DNA from 2 places in the Streptomyces sp. NBC_00086 genome. Region 1 is predicted to be linked to the other one. Evidence: riboswitches for the same ligand, from Rfam matches in the RefSeq annotation. Region 1 holds a riboswitch; the other holds the start of a gene.

The links. Region 1 has a riboswitch for ZMP and ZTP ahead of OG276_RS05610 (bifunctional 5,10-methylenetetrahydrofolate dehydrogenase/5,10-methenyltetrahydrofolate cyclohydrolase). Riboswitches for the same ligand answer to the same signal wherever they lie in the genome.
Region 2: linked by a shared signal. The riboswitch ahead of glyA (serine hydroxymethyltransferase) and the one ahead of OG276_RS05610 (bifunctional 5,10-methylenetetrahydrofolate dehydrogenase/5,10-methenyltetrahydrofolate cyclohydrolase) in region 1 are both predicted to bind ZMP and ZTP.

What each region holds. Positions count from the first base shown of each region.
Region 1 covers NZ_JAPELZ010000001.1:1,221,159-1,230,781, reverse strand. The annotation lists gene OG276_RS05630 (ATP-binding protein) at 1-687, shown strand, start outside; gene OG276_RS05625 (hypothetical protein) at 684-2,489, shown strand; gene OG276_RS05620 (RNA polymerase sigma factor) at 2,508-4,079, opposite strand; gene OG276_RS05615 (methyltransferase domain-containing protein) at 4,293-5,054, opposite strand; ZMP/ZTP riboswitch at 5,145-5,244, shown strand; gene OG276_RS05610 (bifunctional 5,10-methylenetetrahydrofolate dehydrogenase/5,10-methenyltetrahydrofolate cyclohydrolase) at 5,272-6,162, shown strand; gene OG276_RS05605 (peptide MFS transporter) at 6,305-7,825, shown strand; gene OG276_RS05600 (MAB_1171c family putative transporter) at 7,869-9,047, opposite strand; gene OG276_RS05595 (NAD(P)/FAD-dependent oxidoreductase) at 9,066-9,623, opposite strand, start outside.
Region 2 covers NZ_JAPELZ010000001.1:3,117,199-3,126,821, reverse strand. The annotation lists gene OG276_RS13755 (hypothetical protein) at 1-254, opposite strand, end outside; gene OG276_RS13750 (hypothetical protein) at 370-681, shown strand; gene OG276_RS13745 (glutathionylspermidine synthase family protein) at 688-1,878, shown strand; gene rocD (ornithine--oxo-acid transaminase) at 1,888-3,093, opposite strand; ZMP/ZTP riboswitch at 3,202-3,292, shown strand; gene glyA (serine hydroxymethyltransferase) at 3,328-4,611, shown strand; gene trpS (tryptophan--tRNA ligase) at 5,014-6,027, shown strand; gene OG276_RS13725 (2'-5' RNA ligase family protein) at 6,156-6,779, shown strand; gene OG276_RS13720 (YhjD/YihY/BrkB family envelope integrity protein) at 6,925-7,959, shown strand; gene OG276_RS13715 (D-alanyl-D-alanine carboxypeptidase family protein) at 7,907-9,157, opposite strand; gene OG276_RS13710 (SCO4848 family membrane protein) at 9,279-9,539, shown strand; gene OG276_RS13705 (metallophosphoesterase) at 9,536-9,623, shown strand, end outside.

The DNA of each region.
Region 1 (9,623 bases):
GTCATCGGCGCGGGCAACCGGGCCACCGACAACGCCCTGGCCCGCCCCATCGCCTCCGCGCTCGTCAACCGCCTCACCCACGTCCACCTGACCGCCTCCGCCGGGGACTGGCTGGTGTGGGCCGGCGAGCACGGCATCCACCCGTGGGTCACCGACTACCTCACCGACCGGCCCGACCACCTGTGGTCGCAGCCGCCCAAGACGGAGGAGCCGTTCTCCACGCCGCGCTCCTGGCACATGCTCTCCGACGCCCTGCACTCCTTCGGCCAGGACCTGGACGAGCAGACGCTCGGCGTGCTCGCGCACGGCACCCTCACCCCCGCGCACGCCGTGTCCTTCCGCGGCTACGCCAAGATCGTCCGGCACACCTTCGGCATCGAGGCGGTCATCAAGGGCGATGCCTCCTGGCCCGCCCGCGTGGAGGACCGCGACCTGCTGTACTACCTCGCCGAGGCCTTCCGGGGCCGCCTGGTCAAGGAGCTCCCGGCCCGCAAGGAGCACGTCTCGCCCGCCGTCCGGCAGACCGCCTACCGCGCCAAGTCCCTGCTCGTGCAGCTCGCCGAGATCTCCGTCGAGGTCGCCCAGACCGTCATCGCCGACGACGCCGACGGCCTGCCCGTGCTGCCCGCCTGGTTCCTCATCGAAGCCGCCCGCGACATGCCCCGCCTGGTCGAGGCCCGCCGGTGAGCAGCAAGGCCAAGCAGGGCAAGGAGCCCAAGCCCGATCCGGCCACCCTCGCCTACGAGGCAGGGCGGGCCGCGGTCCGGCAGAACCCCGCGCTGAACGCCGTGTCCGCCACCCACTGCCGAAGCCCGAAGTGCGCGCACTGCGCCGCCGCCGGGCTCGCCGTGGTCACCTCCAACGGGGTGATCCACGCCCACCCGACCCGCCGCGCCGAGCCCGCGGAGTGGGCCTGGACCCTGGCGCACTGCCTGCTCCACCTCGGCTTCGGGCACGTACCCGCCGCCAAGGAGGCGGACCGGCCTCAGCCCGACCGCGCCGACCTCGCGGCCCGCTGTGTCGTCGTCAACCGCTTCCTGCTGAACTTCCCCGTCGGCCTGGCCCCCGACCGGCTGCCCGAGGCGTACCCGGGCGGCGACGAGGAGCAGCTCGCCGGCGCCTGGCGCCGGGACGGCGTCCCGCCCCGCTACGAGGACTGCGGTACGAGCGCCCCCGGCGCCCCCGACCAGATCCTGGAGGCCTGGTCGCACTGGAGCGCCGTCCCCGACTGGCAGACCGGCTTCGCGCACGCCCTCACCCGGTCCGTGTCCGCCACCATGGACCTGGCCGCCGGCCGCGAGGGCCACCGGCCGCAGCCGTGGGAGCGGGCCCTGAACTGGTTCGTGTCCTCCTACCCCCTGCTCGGCGGCCTCGCCGCGGGCCTGCGGCTCGTCGCCGACGCCGAGCTGGCCCGCGCCCAGGGCATCGACATCGCCGCCGTCAGCGCGAGCGCCGGGGAGATCTACGTCAACCCGCTGCGCACCTTCACCGACGGGGAATGGCGGTTCATCCTGGCCCACGAGATGCTGCACGCCGCCCTGCGCCACGGGGAGCGGTGCGGCGCGCGCGACCCGTACCTGCACAACGTGGCCGCCGACTACGTCGTCAACGGCTGGCTCGTGGAGATGGACGTCGGCGAGATGCCCGAGGGGCTGCTGTACGACGCGGAGCTGCGGGGCCTGTCCGTGGAGGAGGTCTACGACCGGATCACCGGCGACCTGCGCCGGATGCGCCGGCTCGCCACCCTGCGCGGCAAGGGCCGCGGGGACATCCTGGGCGAGCCGCTGCCGCACCCGGGGAGCGGCCCGTACACCGACCTGGACGAGTTCTACCGGCGCGGCCTGGTCCAGGGCTTCGACCTGCACGGGGCCGGGGAGCGCGGGCTGCTGCCCGCCGGGCTGGTCGAGGAGATCCGGGCGCTGGCCCACCCGCCGGTGCCCTGGGACGTGCGGCTGGCCCGCTGGTTCGACGAGTACGTGCCCCGCCCGGAGCCGGTACGCAGCTTCGCGCGCCCGGCCCGCCGCCAGGCCTCCACGCCGGACATCCCGCGCGCGGGCCGGTACTTCCCGCCCGAGGAGACCGCCCGCTGCACCTTCGGCGTGGTCCTCGACACCTCGGGGTCGATGGACACCGCCCTGATCGGCAAGGCGCTCGGCGCCATCGCCTCGTACGCCGAAGCCCGCGACGTGCCGGCCGCCCGCGTCGTGTTCTGTGACGCGGCGCCGTACGACGCGGGCTATCTGCCCCCGGCTGTTCTTTCTGGGCGAGCCCAGGGCCGGGTGAAAGTGCGCGGCCGGGGCGGGACCGTACTGCAGCCGGGCATCGACCTGCTGCTGCGGGCGGAGGACTTCCCGCCCGGGGCCCCGGTCCTGGTGATCACCGACGGCTGGACCGACACCCTGCGGATCCGGCGCGAGCACGCCTTCCTGGTCCCGCAGGGCGCCTCCCTGCCGTTCACGCCCCGCGGGCCGGTCTTCCGACTGGCCTGAGGGGCGTGACCCGACTTCTCAGTCGAGGTAGTCGCGCAGCACCTGCGAGCGCGACGGGTGACGGAGCTTCGACATGGTCTTCGACTCGATCTGGCGGATGCGCTCACGGGTGACCCCGTACACGCGGCCGATCTCGTCGAGGGTCTTCGGCTGACCGTCGTTGAGGCCGTAGCGCATGGAGACCACGCCCGCCTCGCGCTCCGAGAGCGTGCCCAGGATGGACTGGAGCTGCTCCTGGAGGAAGGTGAAGGAGACCGCGTCGGCCGGCACGACCGCCTCGGAGTCCTCGATGAGGTCACCGAACTCGCTGTCGCCCTCCTCACCCAGCGGGGTGTGCAGCGAGATCGGCTCGCGGCCGTACTTCTGGACCTCGATGACCTTCTCGGGGGTCATGTCGAGTTCCTTGCCCAGCTCCTCCGGAGTGGGCTCCCGGCCGAGGTCCTGGAGCATCTGGCGCTGGACACGGGCCAGCTTGTTGATGATCTCGACCATGTGGACGGGGATGCGGATGGTGCGCGACTGGTCGGCCATGGCACGCGTGATCGCCTGCCGGATCCACCAGGTGGCGTACGTGGAGAACTTGAAGCCCTTGGTGTAGTCGAACTTCTCCACGGCGCGGATCAGACCGACGTTGCCCTCCTGGATCAGGTCCAGGAAGAGCATGCCGCGGCCGGTGTAGCGCTTGGCGAGGGAGACCACGAGGCGGAGGTTGGCCTCCAGCAGGTGGTTCTTGGCCCGGCGGCCGTCCTCGACGAGGATCTCCAGCTCGCGCTTGAACGCGGGCTTGTGGTCCTCCTCCTCTTCGAGCTTGTACTCGGAGAAGAGTCCGGCCTCGATGCGCTTGGCGAGCTCCACCTCCTGCTCGGCGTTGAGCAGCGGCACCTTGCCGATGAGCTTGAGGTAGTCCTTGACGGGGTCGGCGGTGGCGCCGGCGACCATGACGGTCTGGGCCGGGGCGTCGTCCTCGTCGTCGTCGGACAGGACGAAGCCGGCGCTGCCGCCCGTCTTGGGCGTCTCCTTCTCGTCGCCCTCGTCCAGGTCCTCGGCAGCCCAGTCCTCGCCCTCGGCCACGGGGGCGTCGCCCTCGTCGCCGTCCTTGGCGGTCTTCTTCGTGGCTGCCGTCTTCTTCACGGCGGTCTTCTTGACGGCGGCCTTCTTGACCGTCCGCTTCTTGGGCGCGGCGGCGGCCTCCGCCGCCACCTCCTCCTCGGTCCCGGAGGCCGACGGGTCGGATATCGCCGCGGCGGGGGTGGTGGCAGCCGTCTTGCGCGCACCGATGAGGCGCGGCGGGGCAGCGGCCTTCTTGGCGACGGTGCGCGCCGGAGCGGCCGCCTTGCGCGCCTTCTTGGCGGGAGCCTTCGTGGCGGGGGCGGCGCTGACGTGCAGCGCGACGCCCTCCTCGTCCAGGACCTGGTTCAGGCTGCGCAGGACCCGCTTCCACTGGTCCACCGGGATGCGGCCGGCCTCGAAGGCCTGGCGCACGTCATCACCGTTGATGTGACCCTGCTCGCGGCCGCGCTCGACAAGCGCGACCAGGGCCTCGGATTCGGCGATTTCCGTGGGGAACGTACGGGACGGGCTGAGCGACACAAGGAGCCTCTCGTTGCGAACAGATAAGGGGTGGCGGGACATCATCGCGCGAACTCGGGAAACAGACCCGAGGGGGGTCTGTATTCCGGGCCGCACGAGGACACCTGTCGGTTCATCGCATGCCCGAGTAGATTCGTTACGCGCTGAATTGAGTGACCTGCGCCACGCCGTGACCGGAGAGCCGGTCGCGGGTGGTCGCGTCCGCCCGTTTTGTCAGCCCGTTTTGCGGGCTTCGATGAGAAATCGGGCGGTGTGCGCGACGAACGGGCCTTCGTGCTCGATCTGTTCGTGCAGCTCGCGCAACCGGTCCCGATGCTGCCCGACCGTGAAGCCCGGCACCATCCAGATCACCTTCCGTAGAAAGTAGATCACGGCTCCGATGTCGTGGAACTCCGTCCGCAGCCGCTCGGAGCGCAGATCGACCACCTCCAGCCCCGCCTTCGCGGCCCCGGCGACCGCGTCGTCGGGGTGCCGGCCCCGTCGGACCTCCTCCGGCTGCGGCCCCAGGAAGTACTCCACGAGCTCGAAGACGCTCGCCGGGCCGACCTGCTGGGAGAGGTACGTACCACCGGGCTTGAGCACCCGCGCGATCTCCTCCCACCAGACCGTGACCGGATGCCTGCTGGCGACGAACTCGAAGGCCTCGTCGCCGAACGGCAGCGGCGGCTCGTCGGAGTCCGCGACCACGACCGCGCCGATCGGGTGCAGCAGCCTCGTCGCCTTGTCGATGTTCGGCGGCCAGGATTCCGTGGCCACCGTCAGCCGGGGCAGGGGCCCGGCTCCGGCGAGCACCTCCCCGCCGCCGGTCTGGATGTCCAGGGCGGAGTCGACCTGCGCCAGGCGCCGCGCCAGGAGGCCCTGGTAGCCCCAGGAGGGACGCTGCTCGGTGGCGCGGCCGTCGAGCCAGGAGAAGTCCCAGCCGTCCACGGAGACGGATTCCGCTTCGGCGACGAGATGGTCGAAAGTGCGCGTCATGTCTCGATCGTCCCAGGTCCGGCGCCGCCCATCCACCGGATTGCCGGGCCGGGGCCCACGCCGGAACCCGCCCGGGTTCGCCTACACTGGGCGGCGGGCCGTGACTGGCGTTCGGGTGGATCACCACCGGGGAGCGGCCCGGCGTACTGCGCATCCCGTACGTCGACTGCCGCGCGCCTGGGCGAACCGCGACCCGTAGCGACGCCCAGGAGCCCCGATGACCACTCAGACGACTACCCAGACGGCCCAGACCGCCACGCTGATGGACGGCACCGCCCTCGCCCGCCGCATCTCCGAGCAGACCGCCGAGTACGCCGCGAAGATCACCGAGCGCACCGGTACCGCGCCCTGTCTCGCCACCGTGCTGGTCGGCGAGGACCCCGCGTCCGTCACCTACGTGCGCATGAAGCAGAACCGCTGCGCGAAGGCCGGGATCACCTCCCGCCACGTGGAGCTGCCGGCCGAGACGACCACCGAGGAGCTCGTCGCCACCCTGACCGCGCTCTCCGAGGACCCGGAGATCAGCGGCATCCTGCTCCAGCACCCCGTCCCGCACCACATCGACGAGCGCGCCGCCTTCGAGGCCATCGCCCCGGGCAAGGACGTCGACGGGGTCACGATGCACTCCTTCGCCGCCATGGGCTTCGGACTGCCGGGCTTCGTCTCCTGCACCCCCGGCGGCATCATGCGCCTGCTGGAGGCCTACGACGTGGACCTGACCGGCAAGCACGCCGTGGTCGTCGGCCGCAGCGCGATCCTGGGCAAGCCCGCCGGGATGCTCCTGCTGGAGCAGAACGCCACCGTCACCTACTGCCACTCCCGCACGGTGGACCTGCCGTCCATCGTCCGCCAGGCGGACGTGCTGGTCGCCGCCGTCGGCAAGGCCGAGTTCATCCGCGGCGAGGACATCAAGCCGGGCGCCGTGGTCCTGGACGCCGGCTACAACGAGGGCAACGTCGGCGACGTCCACTTCGAGTCCGCCGCCGCCCGCGCCTCGCTGATCACCCCGGTACCGGGCGGCGTCGGCCCGATGACCATCGCGGTGCTGCTGGAGCAGACCGTCCAGGCCGCCGCCGCGCAGGCCGGGCTGGCCCTCGCGGACCTCTGACCCGTCCCGCACCCCCTGTCGTACGGCGAACGCCCCGGGCCTTTCGGTCCGGGGCGCTGCGTTTCCCGCGGTAACGGGCCGAAAGACCGATCCCGGTCCGGCGCGAGCGGGCTCCACTGAATATGTGAAGCCTTCGATGGATATGCACAAGCCCCCGGCGTCGGACGCTGCACCGGACGCTGCGGCGGTCGGCAGGAAGCGCCACCCGCGCGGGCTCGCCACCCTCGTCCTCGCCGAGCTGTGGGAGCGTTTCAGCCTCTACGGCATGGTCGCCATCCTCGTGCACTTCCTCGCCGCCTCCCGCGGCCACGGGGGCATGGGGCTCCACGAGGGCACCGCGGAGGCCGTGGAAGGCGTCTACATGGCCATGATCTCGCTGCTGGCGCTCCCCGGCGGCTGGATCGCCGACCGGTTCCTCGGCGCCCGGCGGGCCGTCCTGTGGGGCGGTGTGGTCATCATGGCCGGCCACGCCCTGATGGCCGTCCCGAACCCGGTCTTCGTCTGGCCCGGCCTGGTCCTCATCGTGATCGGCACCGGCCTGCTCAAGCCGAACATCTCCGCGCTGGTCGGCCGGCTGTACGCCGCCGACGACGACCAGCGGCGCGACGCCGGCTACTCGATCTTCTACATGGGCATCAACCTCGGCGCCGTCATCGCCCCGCTCGTCGTCGGCTACCTCGGCGAGGAGGTCGACTGGCACCTCGGCTTCGGCGCCGCCGCCGTCGGCATGGCCCTCGGCCTGGTCCAGTACGTCCTCGGCGGCCGGCGCCTGTCGGAGCAGCTGCGGGCGGAGCCCGTGGTCCGGCTCACCGCCGCCGAGCGGGCCAAGGTGCGCAAGTCCTCCTCGTACGGCCTGGTCTTCACCGCCGTACTGGTCGCCCTGCTGGCCGCCGCGCACGCGCTGAGCATCGACAACATCACCTTCGTGCTGACGATCGTCGCCGTGGTGGTCCCGGCGGGCGTGCTGCTCTCGATGTACCGCAGCCCCAAGATCGACCGGGTGGAGAAGACCCGGCTGCGGGCGTACGTCTGGCTCTTCCTGGCCGCCACGCTGTTCTGGCTGGTCTACGACCAGATGGGCAACGAGCTCAACCTGTTCGCCGCCCAGAAGACCGACCTGTCCCTGCTCGGCTGGCACATCCCGGCCAGCTGGACCCAGTCGCTGCCCTCGCTGTTCGTGATCGTCCTGGCCCCCGTCTTCGCCGCCTTCTGGGTGCGCCGGGGCAAGCACATGAGCACCCCGTTCAAGTTCGGCCTGGCCCTGCTGCTGACCGGCGCCTCCTTCGTGGTCATGTCGGGCGCCGCGGCGATCGCCTCCAGCGGGGTCAAGGTCTCGCTGATGTGGCTGGTGGGCGTGTACGTGATCCAGGTGATGGGCGAGATGTGCCTGAGCCCGGTGGGCCTCTCGGTCACCACCAAGCTCGCCCCTCGGGCCTTCACCAACCAGATGATGGGCGTCTGGTTCCTCGCCGCCGCCACCGGCGACGCGATCGGCGCGCAGCTGCCCCGGCTCGACGCGGTCATCGGGCAGAGCTGGAACTTCCTGTGGCAGGGCGCCATGGTGATCGCGGCCGGCGCGGTGATGGTCTTCTTCACCAAGCGGCTCAAGGTCCTGACGGGCGAGGCGGCCGCCGCCCGGGAAACGGTGGCGGTGGCGGCCTGACCGTCCCGTCCCGCCCCTGCCCGCACGCGACCGGGCCCAGTTCTCAGACGGCGGCCGTGGCCCGGCGGCGGGCCTCCGCCACGATGGTCGAGGTGTGGAACTCCCGCGCCAGCTCCGTCAGCGGCTGGCCGCCGAGCCGGCAGGGCTCGGCGGGACCGGACCCGGGGCCCGGCTCCGCCCGGCCGGCGGCGGCACGGCGCCGGCACGCGGCCGCGAGTACGGCCGCGTCCGCCACCAGGGCGGCGCCCCGCTCGCACCGTCCCTGGGCCAGCGCGGCCTCGTAGGCCTCGCTCCGGACGGCGGGGTCGAACCAGGAGGCGAGCGCCAGCAGCCCGTCGTCGATCACCGATTCTCGGTGGATCAGCCGGATCCCGACGGGGGACCACCAGGTCATCGGCACCGTCATCACACTGGACGCGGCGAACCCGTGCAGGGCCTTCCACAGCGGACGCAGCCGGCGGTACTGGCTGAGCTCCTGCCAGGCCGTCGATCCGCCGACCAGGGGCACGATGAACCCGATTCCGACCAGCAACGCCGCCGCGGAGGCGAGCGGCGGCGCCAGGTGGGTGGACAGTCCGTCCCAGTCCCGGCCGGACCAGCGTGCGCCGACCGCCGCCCACTTCGCGACGAGATAGCCCACGTCCATCACCATGCCGGACATGAGCAGCGCCAGCCCGGTGCGCAGCGCCCGCAGCGCCGGGTCCACCCGCCGCAGCCACTTCCAGCACAGCAGGGTCAGCGCCGTGCTGCCGACGGTGTGCGCGGCCAGGTAGAGGGCGATCATCTCGCGCATCCACGGGGTGTTGGCGTAGTACGTGTCCAGGTCGCGCAGCCGCTCGACCGGCGCGTCCCCCTTCGCGAACAGGAAGACGATCGTCACGACGACGGCGCCGTACGCGACCACCGTGATCCGGGTGGCCCGGCGGACCCCCGGCGTCGGGCCGCCGCCCCAGTGCAGGATCAGCACGATGCACGACGCCGAGAACGCGGTGAGCGTGCTGTAGACCAGGGGGGCGGAGAAGTTGACGATGCCGGTGAGGCGGTTGACCGCGGCGATCGTCGGCGGACCGGACAGGAACATGGCGAGGGAACCGACCACGAGCAGTGTGCACACGGCACGCATCAGCGGCTGGTCCCAGCCACGGCGCAGCGTAGGAGCCTTGATGACCAGGGCCAGGACGATCACGAACCCCGGAACGTAGAGGATGAGACCGTCCGTCATGGGGTGCCGGCCACAGCGCTAGCGCGCTTCGACGGGGTCGGCCTCTTGGCCGAGTCCCGCGACGGCCCGCTCGGCGGCGGTCAGCGGCGGGGCGTCCAGCGCATCGCGGTCCGAGGCGCGCAGGACCTGCCAGATCACCGACGGCTTGACCCAGTGGGTGGGCGGGCTGCTCATGGTGCTGACCTCCAGGAAGGCGGCGGTCAGCTCCTGCCGGGTGGTGGCCCCGGTCATCAGCCGCGAGACGTAGGAGTTGAGCAGGCCGGCGCCGGCGCGCGGCTCCGTTGCGGTGGCGCCCGGGTACAGGATGTCCTGCGCGGTGGCGAGCTCCCAGGCGGTGGCCACCTGCGGGGCGAGGGCGCGCTGCGCCTCCATTCCGATGGCGGGGTGGGCCGGGCTCTTGGCGCGCAGCAGGGCGCGGACGGCCAGCACACCCTTGGCCGCGACCGTCATGCCCTGGCCGTAGAGGGGGTTGAAGGTGGCGACCGAGTCGCCGACGGCGAAGAAGCCGCCGGGGAGCTCGGCCTTCTCGAAGAAGACCCGGCGATTGGCGGTGCCCCGGGTGACGGCGACGTCGGT
Region 2 (9,623 bases), 1.9 Mb from region 1:
GCGGTCACCGCGAGGCTGGCGGCGAGGGCCGCGCCCACCGCGTAGATCGGGATGTGCCGCAGGGCGATGATCTGGAGGACGAAGCCGACCCCGTCCAGCCCGAGCCCGGCGAGATAGCGCCACTGGCGCAGCGCCCGCAGGAGGAGGGCGGTGTCGACCCCGGAGCCCGTTCCCGGCTCCGCCGCCCGCGCCGCCACCGCTTGCAGGACCGACGCCGTGCCGAAGCAGACCGCCGCACCGAGCGCGCAAATCATCCCAATGAGCACGAACCGACTCTAGGTCACGGATCCCGCGTCGGCCGGATTCCGTCGGCCGGGGCGGCCGTTCTAGTCTGTGCGCAGCCGGCCACCCAGGGGGAGCGAACAGTCCATGGACAGCAGCAGCACCGACACCACGCGTACCAAGCGCCGCATGCGCTCAGGCACCGTTGCCCTCGGAGGCATGGGCCTGCTCGCCGCGGCCCTCGTGGCCTGCGGCAGCAGCAACGAGCCCGACAAGCGCTGCGCGGACCGCGCCACCCTGGAGAAGCTGAACACCAAGGAGTGCAAGAGCGGCGGCCGCGGCGCCTACTACTACGGCGGCACCGTCGCGAAGAACAAGGTCAGCGGAGGCAGCTTCGACAAGTCCGCCGTCACCCGCGGCGGCATCGGCGGCAGCCACAAGAGCTCCTCGGGCGGCTGATCCAGCGTGAAGCGCCACACCATCGAGCCCCGCCCCGACTGGCAGAAGACCGTCGAGGAACAGGGGTTGATCTACCCCCTGACCCGCTACCCCGACGACTCCCTGCGCCCCTACTGGGACGAGAGCGCGTACTACTCCTTCACTCTCCCCGAGGTCGAGGCGCTGGAGAACGTCGTCGAGGAGCTGCACGCCATGTGCCTGGCGGCGGCCCAGCACATCGTCGACCACGACCGCTTCGCCGACCTCGGCATCACCGACCCGAAGCTCGCCGCGCTGATCACCGAGTCCTGGCGGCGCCGCGCCGAACAGCCCTCGCTCTACGGCCGCTTCGACCTGCGCTACGACGGCACCGGCAGCCCCGCCAAGATGCTGGAGTACAACGCCGACACCCCCACCTCCCTCGTGGAGGCGGCCAGCCCGCAGTGGTTCTGGATGGAGGAACGCTTCCCCGGCGCCGACCAGTGGAACTCCCTCCACGAGCGGCTCGTCGAGGCGTGGCGGCGCCAGGCGGAGCTGCTGCCGCCCGGCCCGGTGCACTTCGCGCACTCCGAGACCGACGAGCTCGGCGAGGACCTGATGACGGTCGCCTACCTCCAGGAGACCGCCGAGCAGGCCGGCATCGAGACCCGCGAGCTGTCGGTGGAGGCGATCGGCTGGGACAGCCTCTCCGGCCGGTTCGTGGACGAGAAGCTCGGCTTCATCCGCGCGATCTTCAAGCTCTACCCGTGGGAGTGGCTGGCCACCGACGAGTTCGCCCCGCAGGTCCTCGGCACGTACGACCACGGCGGCGGCTCCGGCACCACCGCCTGGATCGAGCCGCTGTGGAAGATGCTGCTCTCCAACAAGGCGCTGCTGGCGGTCCTGTGGGAGCTCTTCCCGGAGCACCCGAACCTGCTGCCCGCCTACCTGGACGGCCCGCGCGAACTCGCCACGACCACCGGCTACGCGGCGAAGCCGCTGCTGGGCCGCGAGGGCGCGGGCGTCACCCTGCATCCGGTCGGCGGCGAGCCGTTCGCACCGGAGGAGGACGAGACGTACGTCTTCCAGGGCCTCGCCCCGCTGCCCGACTTCGACGGCAACCGGGTGGTGCTCGGTGCGTGGGTCGTCGAAGACGAGTCGGCGGGCCTCGGCATCCGCGAATCGGCGGGGCCGGTCACGGACGAGTACGCCCGCTTCCTGCCCCACGTGATTCTCTGAGGCGTCCGGTCAGGCGCCGAGGACCGACCTGAGCTGGTCCAGCCCCCAGTCCAGGTCCTCCTTGGAGATCACCAGCGGCGGCGCGATCCGGATGGTCGATCCGTGGGTGTCCTTGACGAGCACCCCGAGCCCCATCAGCTTCTCGGAGATCTCCCTGCCGGTGCCGCGCGCCGGGTCGATGTCCACGCCCGCCCACAGCCCGCGGCCCCGTACGGCGGTCACCGCGCCACCGCCGACCAGCAGGTTCAGCTCCCGGTGCAGGTGGTCGCCGAGCTCGGTGGCGCGCTGCTGGTACTCGCCGGTGCGGAGCATCGCGACGACCTCCAGCGCGACGGCGCAGGCCAGCGGGTTGCCGCCGAAGGTGGAGCCGTGCTCGCCCGGCTTGAACACGCCGAGCACGTCGCGGTCGGCCACCACCGCCGATACGGGCACGACCCCGCCGCCCAGCGCCTTGCCGAGGATGTACACGTCCGGGACCACGTCCTCGTGCTCGCACGCGAAGGTCTTGCCGGTGCGGCCCAGACCCGACTGGATCTCGTCGGCCATGAACAGGACGTTCCGCTCGCGCGTCAGTTCCCGTACGCCCCGCAGGTACCCGGCCGGCGGCACGAGCACGCCGGCCTCGCCCTGGATCGGCTCCAGGAGCACGGCGACGGTGTTGGAGGTGACGGCGGCGGCGAGCGCGGTGAGGTCCCCGTACGGGACGATCTCGAAGCCGGGGGTGTACGGGCCGAAGTGGTCGCGGGCCTCGTGGTCCGTGGAGAACGACACGATGGTCGTGGTCCGGCCGTGGAAGTTGTCGGCCGCCACCACGATCTTGGCGTGGCCGTCCGGTACGCCCTTGACCTCGTAGCCCCACTTGCGGGCGGTTTTCACCGCCGTCTCCACGGCCTCCGCGCCCGTGTTCATGGGCAGGACGGCCTCCTTGCCGCACAGCGCCGCGAGCTCCGTACAGAAGTCCGCGAAGCGGTCGTGGTGGAAGGCGCGGGAGGTCAGGGTGACCCGCTCCAGCTGGGCGCGGGCGGCGTCGAGCAGCCGGCGGTTGCCGTGGCCGAAGTTCAGGGCGGAGTAGCCCGCGAGCATGTCGAGGTAGCGGCGGCCCTCCACGTCGGTCATCCACGCGCCCTCCGCGGTGGCGACGACGACGGGCAGGGGATGGTAGTTGTGCGCGCTGTGCGCGTCGGCGGAGCGGATGGCATCAGCAGTTGTCGACACGGGGTCTCCGATCGTCCGTCAAGCCGGTGACGAGGGTGGCGTCACCTCCATCCTCGCTCGCATCGCGGACGGAGAAACCTTTCTCGGGGCGTGCCCGCTAAGGTGTCGGACACGCACGGCGACTGGCGCACGGAGAACCAACTCCGGGGGAGCCGTGCGCGCACGACCGCATACAGGGCCGCTCGCCTGGGCCTCGCGGGGACGAGATCCGACATCGACCCCGGAGGAACCGCCATGAGCGCGAACCACCACCACCCGTACCGCCACCCCGCCCTGCTCGCGACCGACCCCGAGCTGGCGTCCTTCGTCGCCGCCGAGGAAACCCTCCAGGCGGAGACCCTCCGCCTCATCCCGAGTGAGAACTACGTCTCCTCGGCCGTGCTGGAGGCCTCCGGCACCGTGCTGCAGAACAAGTACAGCGAGGGCTACCCGGGCCGCCGCTACTACGAGGGCCAGCAGAACATCGACCGCATCGAAGCGCTGGCAGTGGAGCGGGCGAAGGGCCTCTTCGGAGTCGACCACGCCAACGTGCAGCCGTACTCCGGCTCGCCCGCCAACCTCGCGGTCTACCTTGCCTTCGCCAAGCCCGGCGACACGGTCATGGGCATGGCGCTGCCGATGGGCGGGCACCTGACGCACGGCTGGGGCGTCTCGGCGACGGGCTCCTGGTTCCGCGGCGTGCAGTACGGGGTCCAGGCGGAGACCGGTCTCATCGACTACGACGCCGTACGAGAACTCGCGCTGGCGGAGCGGCCCAAGCTGATCTTCTGCGGCGGTACGGCGCTCCCGCGCACGATCGACTTCGAGGCGTTCGAGTCGATCGCGAAGGAGGCGGGCTCGGTGCTCGTCGCCGACGTGGCGCACATCGCCGGCCTGATCGCGGGCGGGGCGCACCCGTCCCCGGCCGGTCACGTGGACGTGATCTCGACGACCACCCACAAGACCCTGCGCGGTCCGCGCGGCGCGATGCTGATGTGCCGCGAGGAGCACGCCAAGGCCATCGACAAGGCGGTCTTCCCCGGCCTCCAGGGCGGCCCGCACAACCAGACGACGGCGGGCATCGCGGTGGCGCTGCACGAGGCGGCGCAGCCCTCGTTCGTGTCGTACGCGCACGCGGTCGTGGCCAACGCGAAGGCGCTGGCCGCCGCTCTGCTGGAGCGGGGGTTCGACCTGGTCTCGGGCGGTACGGACAACCACCTGATCCTGATCGACCTGACGGGGAAGTCGGTGTCCGGCAAGATCGCGGCGAAGGCGCTGGACCGGGCCGGCATCGTCGTCAACTACAACACGGTGCCGTTCGACCCGCGCAAGCCGTTCGACCCGTCGGGGATCCGGATCGGTACGCCGTCGCTCACGTCGCGGGGGCTCGGCGTCGAGCACATGCCGGTGGTGGCCGACTGGATCTCCGACGCGGTCTCCGCGGCGGCCAAGGGTGACGAGGCGGCCCTCGGCGGGATCCGCTCCGCGGTGGCCGATCTGATGGCCGCCTTCCCGGCCCCTGGCCTCCCGGTCGCCTGACCCCCCGGGGCGGGGTCCGCCCCCCTGCGGCCTTTGCCGCTGCGCGGGGCAAAGTCCCCGACCCGCCCTTCCACCGTTCCCAGGGCTCTGCCCTGACCCGGTCCTCAAACGCCGGACGGCTGAAAGACAGACCCGCTCCTCAAACGCCGGCGAAAATCCAGCCCCGCCGGCGTTTGAGGAGCGGGGGTCCGGGGGCTGGTCCCCGGGAGCGGCGCCGCGCGGGCACGCCCACGGCCGGCACGTCCGGCCCCGCCGCGGAAAGCGGTCGCTCGGCCGAGGCAAGATCCGGACGGGGCGCTACCGCCCGGTACTCGTACGGGGGAGGGGCGGGGGCCCGGCGACCCGCCCGGTTCCGGCCAGTGGCGGGCCCGAGCCCGCCATCGCACCTGAGAGAATGGGGCCATGGCTTCTGATCGTCCTCGCGCGCTCTCCGGCATCCAGCCCACCTCCGGTTCGTTCCACCTCGGGAACTACCTCGGAGCCATCCGGCAGTACGTCGCCCTGCAGGAGACGCACGACGCCTTCTACATGGTCGTCGACCTGCACGCGATCACCATGCCGCAGGATCCGAAGGACCTGCGCGCCAATACCCGACTGTCCGCCGCGCAGCTCCTCGCCGCCGGTCTCGACCCCGAGCGCTGCACGCTCTTCATCCAGAGCCACGTGCCCGAGCACGCGCAGCTCGGCTGGGTCATGAACTGCATCACCGGTTTCGGCGAGGCCAGCCGGATGACCCAGTTCAAGGACAAGTCCGCCAAGAACGGCGCCAACAACGCCACCGTCGGCCTGTTCACGTACCCGATCCTCCAGGTCGCCGACATCCTGCTCTACCAGGCGAACTCGGTCCCCGTCGGCGAGGACCAGCGTCAGCACATCGAGCTGACCCGGGACCTGGCCGAGCGCTTCAACCAGCGCTTCGGGCAGACCTTCACCCTCCCCGCCGCGCACATCGTCAAGGAGGTCGCGAAGATCTACGACCTCCAGGACCCGGCGATCAAGATGTCGAAGTCGGCTTCTTCGCCCAAGGGCCTGATCAACCTCCTCGACGAGCCCAAGGCCACCGAGAAGAAGATCAAGAGCGCGGTCACCGACACCGAGGCCGTGGTCCGCTTCGACCCGGTGGAGAAGCCCGGCGTCAGCAATCTGCTCACGATCTACTCCACTCTCACGGGCGAGTCGATCCCCGCGCTGGAGGCCGCGTACGAGGGCAAGGGCTACGGCGCGCTCAAGACCGATCTGGCCGGCGTGATGGTCGATTTCGTCACACCGTTCAAGCAGCGCACCCAGGAGTACCTGGACGACCCGGAGACCCTGGATTCCTTGCTGGCCAAGGGCGCGGAGAAGGCCAGGGCGGTCGCCGCCGAGACCCTGGCGCAGGCCTACGACCACCTCGGTTTCCTCCCCGCGAAGCACTGACGGGCACGGAAGAGAAAGAGGGCCCTGGCGATCTGGGGGGTGCTGCCGCCACACTGGGGCGGCAGCACTCGTGCGACGCACATGCGGAGCACAGACCACGCACAGGACTACAGGCGGAGGAGAGCTACGTGGGGACCGTAACGCTCGGCGTTTCGATCGCGGTCCCGGAGCCGTACGGCAGCAGCCTTCAGGAGCTGCGCGCCGGCTTCGGGGACGCCGCCGCGCACGGCATTCCCACGCACGTCACCCTCGTACCGCCGACGGAGGTGGCCGCGGACCGGCTGCCCGAGATCCGCGCCCACCTGGCCGCGGTCGCGGCCGCCGGCAGCCCCTTCGCGATGCGGCTGGCCGGCACGGGCACCTTCCGTCCCCTCTCGCCGGTGGTCTTCGTCCAGGTCGTGGAGGGCGGCTCCGGCTGCACCCGGCTCCAGGGCCAGGTCCGCGACCCCGACGGGCCGCTCAGCCGGGAGCTCTCGTTCCCGTACCACCCGCACGTCACGGTCGCCCACGGGATCTCCGAGGAGGCGATGGACCTGGCGTTCGACACCCTCGCCGACTACGCGGCGCAGTGGCTCTGCACCGGCTTCGCCCTCTACGAGCAGGGCTCGGACGGAGTCTGGCGCAAGCTGCGGGAATATCCGTTCGGCAACGGGGCAAGCGGTGGGGCGAGCGGCGTTCCGGCGCAGCTCGGCTCGGCGACGGACAGCAGTGCGGCGGCGGCCGCGGGCGAGGCGACCGCACGCCGTTCCTGACGCAGGAACCGCAACCGGAAACCGATCCTTCGCAGGATCAGGACGTGGAACGGCCGAGCCGTCGGGCGAAAAGTCACAATCGACGACCGTAGTACCCAAAAGCGGCAATCCCGGCTATTTACGACAGCTCATTTACGGTGACCGTATGGACTGGCTGACGAAACTCCCGCTGATCGGGCCCCTGGTGTCCGCCGTGATGCGGACCCACCTGTGGCGTTCGTACCAGCGGCTCGACCGCGTGCACTGGAGCCGGCTCGCCGCCGCCATCACCTTCATCAGCTTCCTGGCCCTCTTCCCGCTGATCACGGTGGCCGCCGCGATCGGCGCCGGACTGCTCACCCAGGACCAGCTCGACCGGCTCCAGAAGAACCTCGCCGAGCAGGTCCCCGGCATCTCCGACCAGCTCGACATCAACGCCCTCGTCGCGAACGCGAGCACGGTCGGCCTGATCGCCGCCGCCGTCCTGCTCTTCACCGGCATCGGCTGGATCACCTCGATGCGGGACTGCCTGCGGGCGGTGTGGGAGAAGGACGACGAGGACGAGGGCAACCCCTTCGTCCGCAAGGGCAAGGACGCGCTCGTCCTCGTCGGCCTCGGCGGCGTCGGCCTGGCCTCGGCCGCCGCCTCGATCTTCGGCTCCAGCGCGGTCGGCAAGGCCGGCGACTGGCTGGGCGTACCGCGCGACGGCGCGGGCGGCGGCCTGCTGCGGGGCGGCGCCTTCCTCGTCGGAGTACTGGCCGCCTTCCTGCTCCTGCTCTACGTCCTGACCCTGCTCCCGGGCGTCGAACCGCCCCGCCGCCGCCTCATCGAGGCGGCCCTCCTCGGCGCGGCCGGCTTCGAGCTGCTGAAGCTGCTGCTCAGCGGCTACATGCGGGAGGTCGCCACGAAGAGCATGTACGGGGCCTTCGGCGTGCCCATCGCGCTGCTGATCTGGATCAACCTCACGGCGAAGCTACTGCTGTTCTGCGCGGCGTGGACCGCGAGCCGCGACGATGCCGACGGGGACGGCGTGGAGGACCCGGAACCGGGCGGCGAGCCCGCGCCGGAACCCGACAGCGAGCCCGCCCCGGAGCCGGGCCGCGAAGCCGCCCCGGAACCGGGACCGGGCCGCGAGCCCGCCGGCTCGGCTACACCTGGCCGCGAGCCCGGCGGCCGCGCCCCCGCGGCCAGCGCCGGTTGACGGCGTAGGCCCCGCCGGCCACCACGGCCAGCACCCCGCCCGCCACGCCGAGGGCGGTACCGACCCCGCCGCCGGAGCCCGCACCGGACGCCGACGGGTTGTTCTCGTGGGACTGGGCCGGGGAGCCGTGGGAGGTGGTGTCCGCGCTCTTCGGCGGCACCAGCTCGCCCACCGGCTTGACCTTCCCGCTCGCGGCGAAGCCCCAGTCGAGCAGGTCGGCGGTCTGCTCGTACACGGGGTTGGCGCCCGGGCTCTCCGGGTTCATCACCGTGACCAGCAGCTTCTTGTCACCGCGCTGGGCGGCGCCGGTGAAGGTGGAGCCGGCCATGGTGGTGTTGCCGTTCTTCACCCCGGCGATCCCCTTGTACGGAGGCAGGCCGCCCGCGCCGGTCATCAGCCGGTTGGTGTTCTGGATCTCGAAGGTCTCGCGGGGCTTGCCCGGCTCCTGCCGGCCGGGGAACTTCGCGCTGGCCGTGCCGCAGTACTCCCGGAAGTCCTGCTTCTGCAGGCCCGAGCGGGCGATGAGGGTGAGGTCGTAGGCGCTGGAGACCTGGCCCGGAGCGTCGTAGCCGTCGGGGGACACCACGTGCGTGTCCAGGGCCTGGAGCTCCTCGGCGTGCGCCTGCATGTCCCTGACGGTCTTTTCGACGCCGCCGTTCATGGCCGAAAGTACGTGCACGGCGTCGTTCCCGGAGCGCAGGAACACCCCGAGCCACAGGTCGTGGACGCTGTACTCGGCGTCCTCCTTGATGCCCACCAGACTGGAGCCGGAGCCGACCCCGTCCAGCTCCTGGTCGGTGACCTTGTGGATCTGGTCCTTGGGCAGACCCGGCAGCACGGTGTCGGCGAAGAGCATCTTCATGGTCGAGGCCGGGGGGAGCCGCCAGTGCGCGTTGTGCGCGGCGAGGACCTCGCCGGTCTCGGCGTCGGCCACGATCCACGAACGCCCCGTCACGCTCGTCGGCAGCGCGGGCGCGCCGGGCAGCAGGTTGACCTGCGTACCGGGCTGCCCGAGCGACTGGCCGCCGACCGTGGACATCGAGGCGGGCGGCGCGGGCGCCTTGCGGGGCTGACCCTTCCCGTCCACCGGTGGCGTCGGTGTCGGCGCGGCGTACGCGGGCGAGGCCAGCAGCGTCGGGACCAGCAGGACGGGAAGTGCGGCGGATAGGACCGTCAACGCGGTCTTCTTGGCAGACACGCAGGTGAAAGTACATCCCGATGCTGTGCTTAGCGTCACGGACCGGCCAACCCGCCGCAACCACCGCCGGGACAGCCCACCCCGGCGCGTCCGTCCTGGGGACGAAACCGATACTGGGCTCATGAGACTCAGCCGCGCCGCTTCCTGGTTCCTGCTCGCCTTCGGAGTGTGGAGCTGGTTCATCTGGGTGTCTTTCGTCCGGAACCTGTGGAAGGACGGCAGCGGTCTGGCCTTCGACGACGCGGGGGACCCGACCGGGTACTTCTGGGTCCACCTTCTCCTGGCTGTGGCGTCCTTTCTCCTGGGGACGGCCGTCGGAGTGATCGGGTTGCGCGGGGTACGGGCGCTGCGGCGCGAATCACGTACGGAGGCGGGCGCGTGACGATCGTCCTCTTCGCGGTCGTGGCCCTGCTGGTCCTGACCCTCCTGGTCCTGGTGCACCGCTGGCTCTGGATCCGCCTGGTCC